DNA from 2 places in the Arthrobacter sp. YA7-1 genome. Region 2 is predicted to be linked to the other one. Evidence: predicted binding sites of a transcription regulator. Region 2 holds the regulator's gene; the other holds the start of a gene.
The links. Region 2 encodes HrcA, which represses chaperone genes, less so after heat shock. Its sites were predicted from a motif close to TTNGCACTCGNNNNNNNCGAGTGCNAA; they were not measured.
Positions count from the first base shown of each region.

Region 1 (4,416 bases), 910 kb from region 2:
TCAGGTCCTCGTACACGGCGGTCTTCGCGTTGAAGCCATGGTTGTCTTCCAGCTCGGCAACCTTGGCGACGACGACGTATCCGTCGAAGCCAGCGTTCTGGGCGATCCAGCGAAGGGGCTGGGTCAGGGCTCGGCGGACGATCCCAACGGCGGCAGCCGCGTCGCCTTCCAGTGCCTTGACGGCAGGGTCCTCGTCCAGTGCCTTGAGGGCGTGGATGAGGGCGGAACCGCCGCCGGAGACGATGCCTTCTTCAAGGGCAGCACGCGTGGAGGACACTGCGTCCTCGATACGGTGCTTCTTTTCCTTGAGTTCGACCTCGGTGGCTGCGCCGACCTTGATGACGCCGATGCCGCCGGCAAGCTTTGCAAGCCTTTCCTGCAGCTTTTCCCGGTCCCAGTCGGAGTCGGTGCGGGTCAGCTCGGCACGGATCTGGGCGACGCGTGCTGCGACGTCCTCGGGTGTGCCGGCGCCGTCAACAATCGTGGTGTTGTCCTTGGTGACGGTGATGCGGCGGGCACTGCCGAGCACCTCGAGGCCAACCTGGTCCAGGGAAAGGCCGAGCTCCGGGGAGACTACCTGTGCGCCGGTCAGTGTGGCGATGTCCTGCAGCATGGCCTTGCGGCGGTCGCCGAAGCCCGGTGCCTTGACGGCGACGACGTTCAGGGTGCCGCGGATACGGTTCACGATCAGCGTGGACAGCGCTTCGCCGTCGATGTCCTCAGCAATGATGAAGAGCGGCTTGGCGGCCTGCAAGGCCTTCTCGAGGAGCGGCAGGAATTCCTGCAGCGAGGAGATCTTGCCCTGGTTGATCAAGATGAGCGCGTCCTCCAGAACAGCTTCCTGGCGTTCCGCGTCAGTGACGAAGTACGGGGACAGGTAGCCCTTGTCGAACTGCATGCCCTCGGTGAGGACCAGTTCGGTCTGCGTGGTGGAGGACTCTTCGATGGTGATGACACCATCCTTGCCGACCTTGCCGAAAGCCTCGGCGAGGAGCTCGCCAACCTCATCGCTCTGGGCGGAGATCGCGGCGACGCTGGCAACCTGCGTGCCTTCTACTTCGCGGGCGTTCTCCAGGAGGCGGGCAGCCACGGCCTGGACGGAAACCTCGATGCCACGCTTGATTTCGCCCGGGGCGGCTCCAGCGGCAACGTTGCGCAGGCCTTCCTTGACGAGGGCCTGCGCAAGCACGGTGGCCGTGGTGGTGCCGTCGCCTGCGACGTCATTGGTCTTCGTTGCGACTTCCTTGGCCAGCTGCGCGCCAAGGTTCTCATACGGGTCGTCGAGTTCGACTTCGCGGGCGATCGTCACGCCGTCGTTGGTGATGGTGGGAGCTCCCCACTTCTTGTCCAGAACGACGTTGCGGCCACGCGGGCCAAGGGTGACCTTGACGGTGTTGGCGAGCTTGTCAATGCCTGCTTCGAGCGAGCGACGGGCAGCGTCGTTAAACGCAAGCTGCTTTGCCATGGTTGTGTCCTTTCAAGACGGAAAACCCGCACCGCTGATTCGACCGGAAAAGTCCGACGTAATCTGCGATGCGGGATCCAGGGAATTACTTAACGACGATCGCCAGAACGTCGCGGGCGGACAGAACGAGGTATTCGTTGCCGCCGGTCTTGACTTCAGTTCCGCCGTACTTGGAGTAGATGACGACGTCGCCAACGGTTACGTCGACCGGAACCCGGTTGCCGTTGTCATCGAAGCGGCCGGGGCCAACTGCAACAACTTCGCCTTCCTGCGGCTTTTCCTGTGCAGTGTCCGGGATGACCAGGCCGGAAGCCGTGGTCTGCTCTGCTTCGAGCGGGCGGACAACAATGCGATCCTCGAGAGGCTTAATGGAGACCGACACTCGGATCTCTCCTTTACGTGAGGTAGTACATGGACTATCAAACCAGGGGTGCCGTGGCGGGCTTACCGTCGTCGCGGTGCCGGTAAGTGCCTGGCGGCATTAGCACCCGCCTAGGGAGAGTGCTAATCAAGACTCTATGTAAGCATTAGCACTCGGTCAAGGCGAGTGCCAGAATTCCGTCACGGGTGAACACCCGGAGCGCCGCTTCCGGTCGGAAGCTCATTGCCCGGCGAGGTCGTCGAAGTCGACATCCTCGCCGTCGTCGTACTCTTCCGCCGGCGCGGTTCCGCGGTTCAGGTACAGCACCACGCCGCTCGCGAGCGCGACGACGCCGAACACCACCAGCCCGACGATCGCACCGATGCGCGCACCGGAATAGGTGTCCCGGATCTCCCGGGCCTCGTCAGTGGCGTCCTGGACGCTCTTTCCGGTCATGGAGTAGGTAGCTGCATTGAAGGAATCGAGGAAGAAAATAATGATCAAGAGAGCGATGCAGACAACGGCAATCAAAGCACCGACGATAAGCGCCGGGCGGGCATACTTGGAAAGATTTCCGGCGAAGGGACGTCTATCGGGGACAGAGGGAGAACCATTGGCGTCGTCAGGCTGGCGTACTGGGTTGTCTTCCATGGCATCAACCCTATCCGCCCGAGTGCTCCTGGATCCCCCTCCACCCCGTATGACAGGCGAGCACTAGGCTAGTTCCCATGGCTGACACACCCCAGGACCACATTGCCCCCTTGCTGACAACCGAGGGTTGGGAACTTCTGGCATCCTTGGGACCGTACCGCGACGGCGAAGCGTTGGCCCTCAATGCCCGCCTGCGCAAGGACGGCCACTCCCCCGGGCTGGTGGCCGCCGTCCTCACCCAATCCAGGCTCCGCACCCGGGCCGAGGCCAAGTTCGGCGAATTCGCCCGGCAGATGCTCTTCACCCAAGCCGGCCTGGAGCAGGCCACCCGGCTCAGTGTGGCAGCCAGGCACGCCGAGCGTTTCGCCAAGGCGGGCACGCAGCACGTCGCGGACTTGGGCTGCGGGCTCGGAGCCGACTCCATGGCCATGGCCTCGATGGACATCAAGGTCACCGCCGTGGAACTGGATGAGACCACCGCGGCGTGCGCCACCATCAACCTCATGCCCTTCCCGCATGCGTCAGTGGTGCACACTGACGCTACGTCCGTGCCCCTCGACGGGGTCGACGGCGTGTGGCTCGATCCGGCGCGCCGCACGACGTCGTCGTCGGGGACGAAGCGTATCTGGGATCCGGAGGCGTTCTCGCCGCCGTTGTCCTTCGTTGAATCGCTGGCCGCTACCGGAAAGTCGGTCGGCGTCAAGATGGGTCCGGGGATGCCGCACGAATCGGTTCCGGGCGGCTGTGAGGCGCAGTGGGTCTCGGTGGGAGGGGACGTCACCGAAGTAACGCTGTGGTTCAACGACGTCGCCCGTCCCGGCATCCGTCGTGCGGCACTGGTGCTCGGGCCGCAAGGCGCAGCCGAGATCACCAGCGGCGAAGATTTCGACGGCGGCCCGGTGCCCGACGTCGGACCGGTGGAGGGGTACCTCTATGAACCGGACGGCGCGGTGATCCGCGCCGGACTGGTGGCCGACGTCGCACTCCGGCTGGGCGGGCACCTGGTGGACCGGCACATCGCCTACATTTGCGCTCCGGAGCTGGTGGAGACCCCATTCGCGCGCGCCTACAAAGTCCTGGAGGTCATGCCGTTGAACGTCAAGGCCCTCAAGGCCTGGGTGAAGGCCAACGGCATCGGTGTACTGGACATCAAGAAGCGCGGCACATCCGTCACCCCCGAGGAACTGCGGAAACAATTGCTGCCGGCCGGAAAGGGCTCGGCGAAAGGCCGCGGCAACAAGACAGCCACCCTGGTCCTCACGAGGATCGGCGAGGAAAAGGTGGCTGTTGTGGTGGAGCCGGCAGCGGCCGACTAGGTTACGCCAGGCCGGCCCCGCGGCGCCCTACTGGGCCCGCGTGAACTCTTCGGCAGCGGCCACTTGCTCCGGAGTTGGCGTGATGCCGGTGTAGAGCACGAACTGTTCGAGCGCCTGGATCGTGGCCACCTCGGCACCGCTGATGACGGTCTTTCCTGCCGCACGGCCAGCCTTGATGAGCGGCGTCTCTGCAGGGAGGGCGACGACGTCGAACACCACCTGCGCGGCCGCGACCGCCGCTTCGGGGAAGGACAGCGAGCCGGACTCGGGTCCGTCGGCCATGCCGACCGGCGTGACGTTGACGATCACGTCCGCGGTCGACTCTCCAACTTCGGCCTGCCAGTCGAAGCCGTAGAGCGCCGCGAGGGATTGTCCGGACTTCTCGTTCCGCGCAACCACCGTGACGCGAGAGAATCCGGCGTCGCGGAAGGCTGCCGCGGTGGCCTTGGCCATGCCGCCGGAACCGCGGAGCAGCACGGACGACGCCGGGTCGATCGCGTTGCGCTCGATCAGCTGGGCGATCGCGGTGTAGTCGGTGTTGTAGGCCGTGAGTACCCCGTCGTCGTTCACGATCGTGTTGACCGAGTCGATAGCGGCGGCCGATGCGTCCATGCGGTCGACGA
Region 1 is NZ_CP110114.1:3,203,821-3,208,236, forward strand. It holds gene groL (chaperonin GroEL) at 1-1,465, opposite strand, end outside; gene groES (co-chaperone GroES) at 1,551-1,847, opposite strand; gene OIT41_RS14985 (hypothetical protein) at 2,067-2,477, opposite strand; gene OIT41_RS14990 (class I SAM-dependent methyltransferase) at 2,555-3,793, shown strand; gene OIT41_RS14995 (shikimate 5-dehydrogenase) at 3,821-4,416, opposite strand, start outside.
Region 1: the regulator HrcA is predicted to act here: its motif matches at 1,993-2,019, upstream of groES (co-chaperone GroES).

Region 2 (4,416 bases):
GGACCACGTTCGCGGAAGATCAGGTAGATCAGAAGCGAAGGCACGCAGCCAAGGATCCCGCCGAAGTGCGCCAGGGTTGCCCACTGCCGGTCTTCCGAGGCGGTCAAGGGCAGCGCGTTGGCAGGAACGCCGTGGTACTGGGATTGGCCCGAGGTGCCGTCCCGATCGTCAGGAGCGTTGTCTGCCACAGTTTCTTCCTTCGAGTAGCTATAGGTGCGGTGTTGCTGTCCCAGAATACTTGCTCGGCACGGGATCGGACGACCACGTCCGGGCCCGGAGGCATCCAAACCATCATGCGACGGTCAGGAAATCGATCACTTCCTCCACGCGTCCCAACAAAGACGCCTCCAGGTCGGCGTAGCTATGGACGGCGCCCAGAAGCCTCTGCCAACCCAGTCCCACGTCTTCGGCCGTCTCGTGCGGCCAACCGAACGACCTGAGGATGCCGGTCTTCCAATCCGTGCCGCGCGCTACGGTCGGCCATTGTTCGATCCCCAGCACCTTGGGCCGGATTGCCTGCCAGACGTCCACATACGGGTGACCGACGATCAGGACGTTTCCTTTGGCGCCCGGCAACGTCATGGCGCCGGCAGCGATGCGCGACTCCTTCGAATCCGGCACCAGGTGATCAACCAGGATTCCGAGCCGGCGGCCAGGGCCGGGGGAGAAGGCGGCGATGGCCGCCTTGAGATCGTCCACGCCGTGCAAGGGCTCGACGACGATGCCCTCCACCCGCAGATCGTCTCCCCAGACCTTTTCCACAAGTTCGGCGTCGTGCTTGCCTTCCACCCAGATCCGGCTTGCCTTGGCGACCTGCGCCCGCTGGCCGGCCACCCGGACGGAACCCGACGCCGTCCTGCCCGGTTGGGATGCGCCCTTTGCGGCCGCCCCGCGCGGCACCGGCGGGAGGAGCTTCACCGCTTGCCCCTCCAGCAGGAATCCGAAACCAAGCCGGAACGATTTCGCTTTTCCCCGCCGGTCCTCAAGCACCACGATGTGCATGCCTCCGGACTTCTCCACCCTGGTCACGGCCCCGACCCAACCGGACTGCACGTCCTCGAGCACCATTCCGCGTTCAGCGGGCACTTCAGGCAGTTGCCGCTTGGCCGGCGAGGAGAGGTCTTGCGGGCCCCAATTGTCGTAAGACACGGTCTTCACACCACTTTGCGCTAAGGGATCGGTCACGGTCCTTGGAATTCCGCAGGACCGCGCGGGCATCATGTTCGCCGCGAGCGGTACCAATGCTAACAACGAGGTGGCTCATACTAGACTTGTTAGCACTTGGGCATGTTGAGTGCTAACTGTAGAAGTACCGGTTGTTGAATGGAGGTGGGCAGTGAGCGAACCACGCAAGCTTGAAGTGCTACGCGCCATCGTGGAGGACTACGTTCACTCCCGCGAGCCTGTCGGCTCCAAAGCCTTGGTCGAACGGCACCATCTGGGAGTGTCGAGCGCCACCATCCGCAATGACATGGCCCTCTTGGAAGAGGAAGGCCTCATTGCGGCACCGCACACCAGTGCAGGCCGCATCCCCACGGACAAGGGCTACCGCCTGTTCGTGGACCGCATTTCCGAGGTCAAGCCGCTGTCGGCTGCCGAGCGCCGGGCCATCCACTCGTTGCTTGAGGGCCCCGACGACGTCGAGGACATCCTGGAGCGCACGGTCCGGCTCCTGTCCCAACTCACCAACCAGGTCGCCGTCGTCCAGTATCCGCACCTGAGCCGCGCACGCGTCCGGCACATCGAGTTTGTCCTTTTGGCACCGCGCCAGGTCCTGGTAGTGCTGATCGCGGATTCGGGCAAAGTGGAACAAGGCGTTGTACACGCAGCGGCGGACACTGCCGACGAAGAGCTCATGACGTTGCGCGCGCGATTCCTTGGAAGCATTGCTGGCTCACAGCTCGACCTCATGTCCCAAGTCCTGCCCTCGGTGGTGGCCTTGTGCCCGCCGGCGCTCCGGAACCTTGCAGGCGCCCTTGCCCACGGTCTCCAAAGGCTCGCCGACCGGAGCCGCGACGAACGCATGGTCATGGCCGGCACGGCCAACCTGGCCCGCTCCAACGTGGACTTCCCCCTGAGCATCGGCCCTGTCCTCGAAGCGCTCGAGGAGCAGGTGGTCATGTTGCGGCTGCTGTCGGACATGGCGGAAGACCCCCGGGGAGTCACGGTGAGCATCGGCCGCGAAAACCCCTATGACGGCCTCTCCGAGGCTTCGGTGGTTGCCACGGGCTACGGTCCGGGCAGCAGCGCCAAGATCGGCATTCTTGGACCCACCCGCATGGACTACCCCAACACCATGGCGGCCGTCCGGGCCGTCGCACGCTACCTTTCCCGCATTCTGGGCGGTTGACGGCTTCGGCTGGAACCGCCCCGCAAGAAACGCAGTGTACCCGTAATAAAGGAAGAGATACCGACTTTGAGCAGTCACTATGACGTTCTGGGCGTCTCGTCGGAAGCAACCGGCGAGGAGATCAAGAAGGCCTACCGCAAGCTTGCACGTAAGCTCCACCCCGATGTGAACCCCGGGGCCGGCGCTGCGGAGGAATTCAAAGCCGTGACCCACGCTTACGAGGTCCTCTCCGACCCCCAGAAGCGCCGCGTCTACGACGCCACAGGCAACGAGAACGGGACGGACAACGGTTTCGGCGGCGGCTACGCAGGCCAGGGATTCGCGTTCCAGGACATCTTCGACACCTTCTTCGGCGGAGGAGGTGGCGGCATGCAGGGGCCCGCATCACGTATGCGTCGCGGGCAGGACGCCCTCATCAGTGTGCGCATCGACTTGCGCGAGGCTGTCTTCGGCGTCAACAAGAAGCTTGAGGTGGACACTGCTGTCATCTGCCCCACGTGCGAGGGCTCATGCTGCCGCGCGGGCACCCACCCGGAGCGCTGCGACATCTGCGGCGGCTCGGGCCAGGTCCAGCGGGCCGTGCGCTCGATCCTCGGCCAGGTCATGACCGCGGCACCGTGTGGATCGTGCGAAGGTTTCGGCTCGATCATCAAGGATCCTTGCAATGAATGCAACGGCCAGGGCCGCATCCGCAGCCGCCGTTCGCTGACCGTCAAGGTGCCGGGCGGCGTCGCCACCGGAACCCGCATCCAGCTGTCGTCGCAAGGCGAAGCAGGTCCTGCGGGCGGGCCTCCCGGCGACCTCTACGTGGAGATCCGGGTAAACAGCGATTCCACCTACCTTCGTGAAGGCGACGACCTTCATGCAACGCTCAGTGTTCCCATGACCGCCGCGGCATTGGGCACGGAACTGCAGCTTGAGACCTTCGACGGCCCCCAGGAGATCGACGTCAAGTCCGGCACCCAGTCCGGCGAAGTCATCACCCTTCGCGGGCTGGGCGTCACCCACCTGCGCGGCTACGGCAGGGGAGACCTCAAGGTGCACCTGCATGTGGAGACGCCCGGCAAGCTAGACGCCGCCCAGGAAGACCTGCTCCGCCAACTGGCCAAATTGCGCGGAGAGCAGTTCACCGAGGGCAAGCTCGTGGCCAGCGGCGGTATGTTCGCGAAGCTGCGGGACAAGCTCGGTAACCTGTAGCGGTGAGCAACCCCGTATTCTTCACCGCTGCCGGAACCTTGGACGGACTCGGCACCGGTGACACTTTCGTGCTCGACGGCGCCGAAGCCAGGCACGCTGTCACGGTCAAGCGCCTGGAAATCGGCGAAGCGGTCGACATCGCCGACGGTGCGGGTAAGCGGCTCACGGGCACCGTGGCCGGATCCGGGCAGGGTACCTTGACCGTCCTTGCCTCCGCCGTCCAGGAGGAAGGCCGCCCGGCCGTGCGGCTTGTGCTGGTCCAGGCGCTGGCGAAGGGCGACCGTGACGAGCTTGCCGTCGAGACGGCGACGGAACTCGGTATTGACGCCGTCGTGCCCTGGCAGGCCGAGCGTTCCATCGTCCGCTGGAAGGGCGACCGGGCCGCCAAAGCCCACGCGAAGTGGCAATCCGTCGCCACCGCGGCCGCCAAGCAAGCGCGGCGCGCGTGGATTCCCGAGGTGCGTGCCGCCGTCGACGGCTCCGGGCTGGCTGCGGCGGTAGCCGCGGCTGACCTGGCGATCATCCTTCACGAGGACGCGAAACGTCCCTTGCGCGACGTCCTGGAGAATTGGCGCGGCGGGATTTCCGGCGAGGACACCGACGCGGGGCGGGAAGTCCTGCTCATCGTCGGCCCGGAGGGCGGCATTTCACCGCGCGAAGTGACCAAGCTTAGCGACGTCGGCGCCGTCACCGCGCTCTTGGGCCACCACGTGCTTCGCTCGTCGACGGCGGGTCCTGCCGCCGTCGTACTGGCCAGCGACATTCTAGGGCGCTGGTAGGAAGACCCCTCGATCAGCGGACGTTGAAGGAGCGGGTATCCGTCGCGACGTCGGCGTCGTTGGGACCGACCAAGGAGACCCGCAATTCAT
Region 2 is NZ_CP110114.1:2,289,457-2,293,872, forward strand. It holds gene OIT41_RS10755 (DUF4870 domain-containing protein) at 1-188, opposite strand, end outside; gene OIT41_RS10760 (DUF3097 domain-containing protein) at 292-1,149, opposite strand; gene hrcA (heat-inducible transcriptional repressor HrcA) at 1,337-2,350, shown strand; gene dnaJ (molecular chaperone DnaJ) at 2,417-3,547, shown strand; gene OIT41_RS10775 (16S rRNA (uracil(1498)-N(3))-methyltransferase) at 3,550-4,326, shown strand; gene OIT41_RS10780 (GerMN domain-containing protein) at 4,340-4,416, opposite strand, start outside.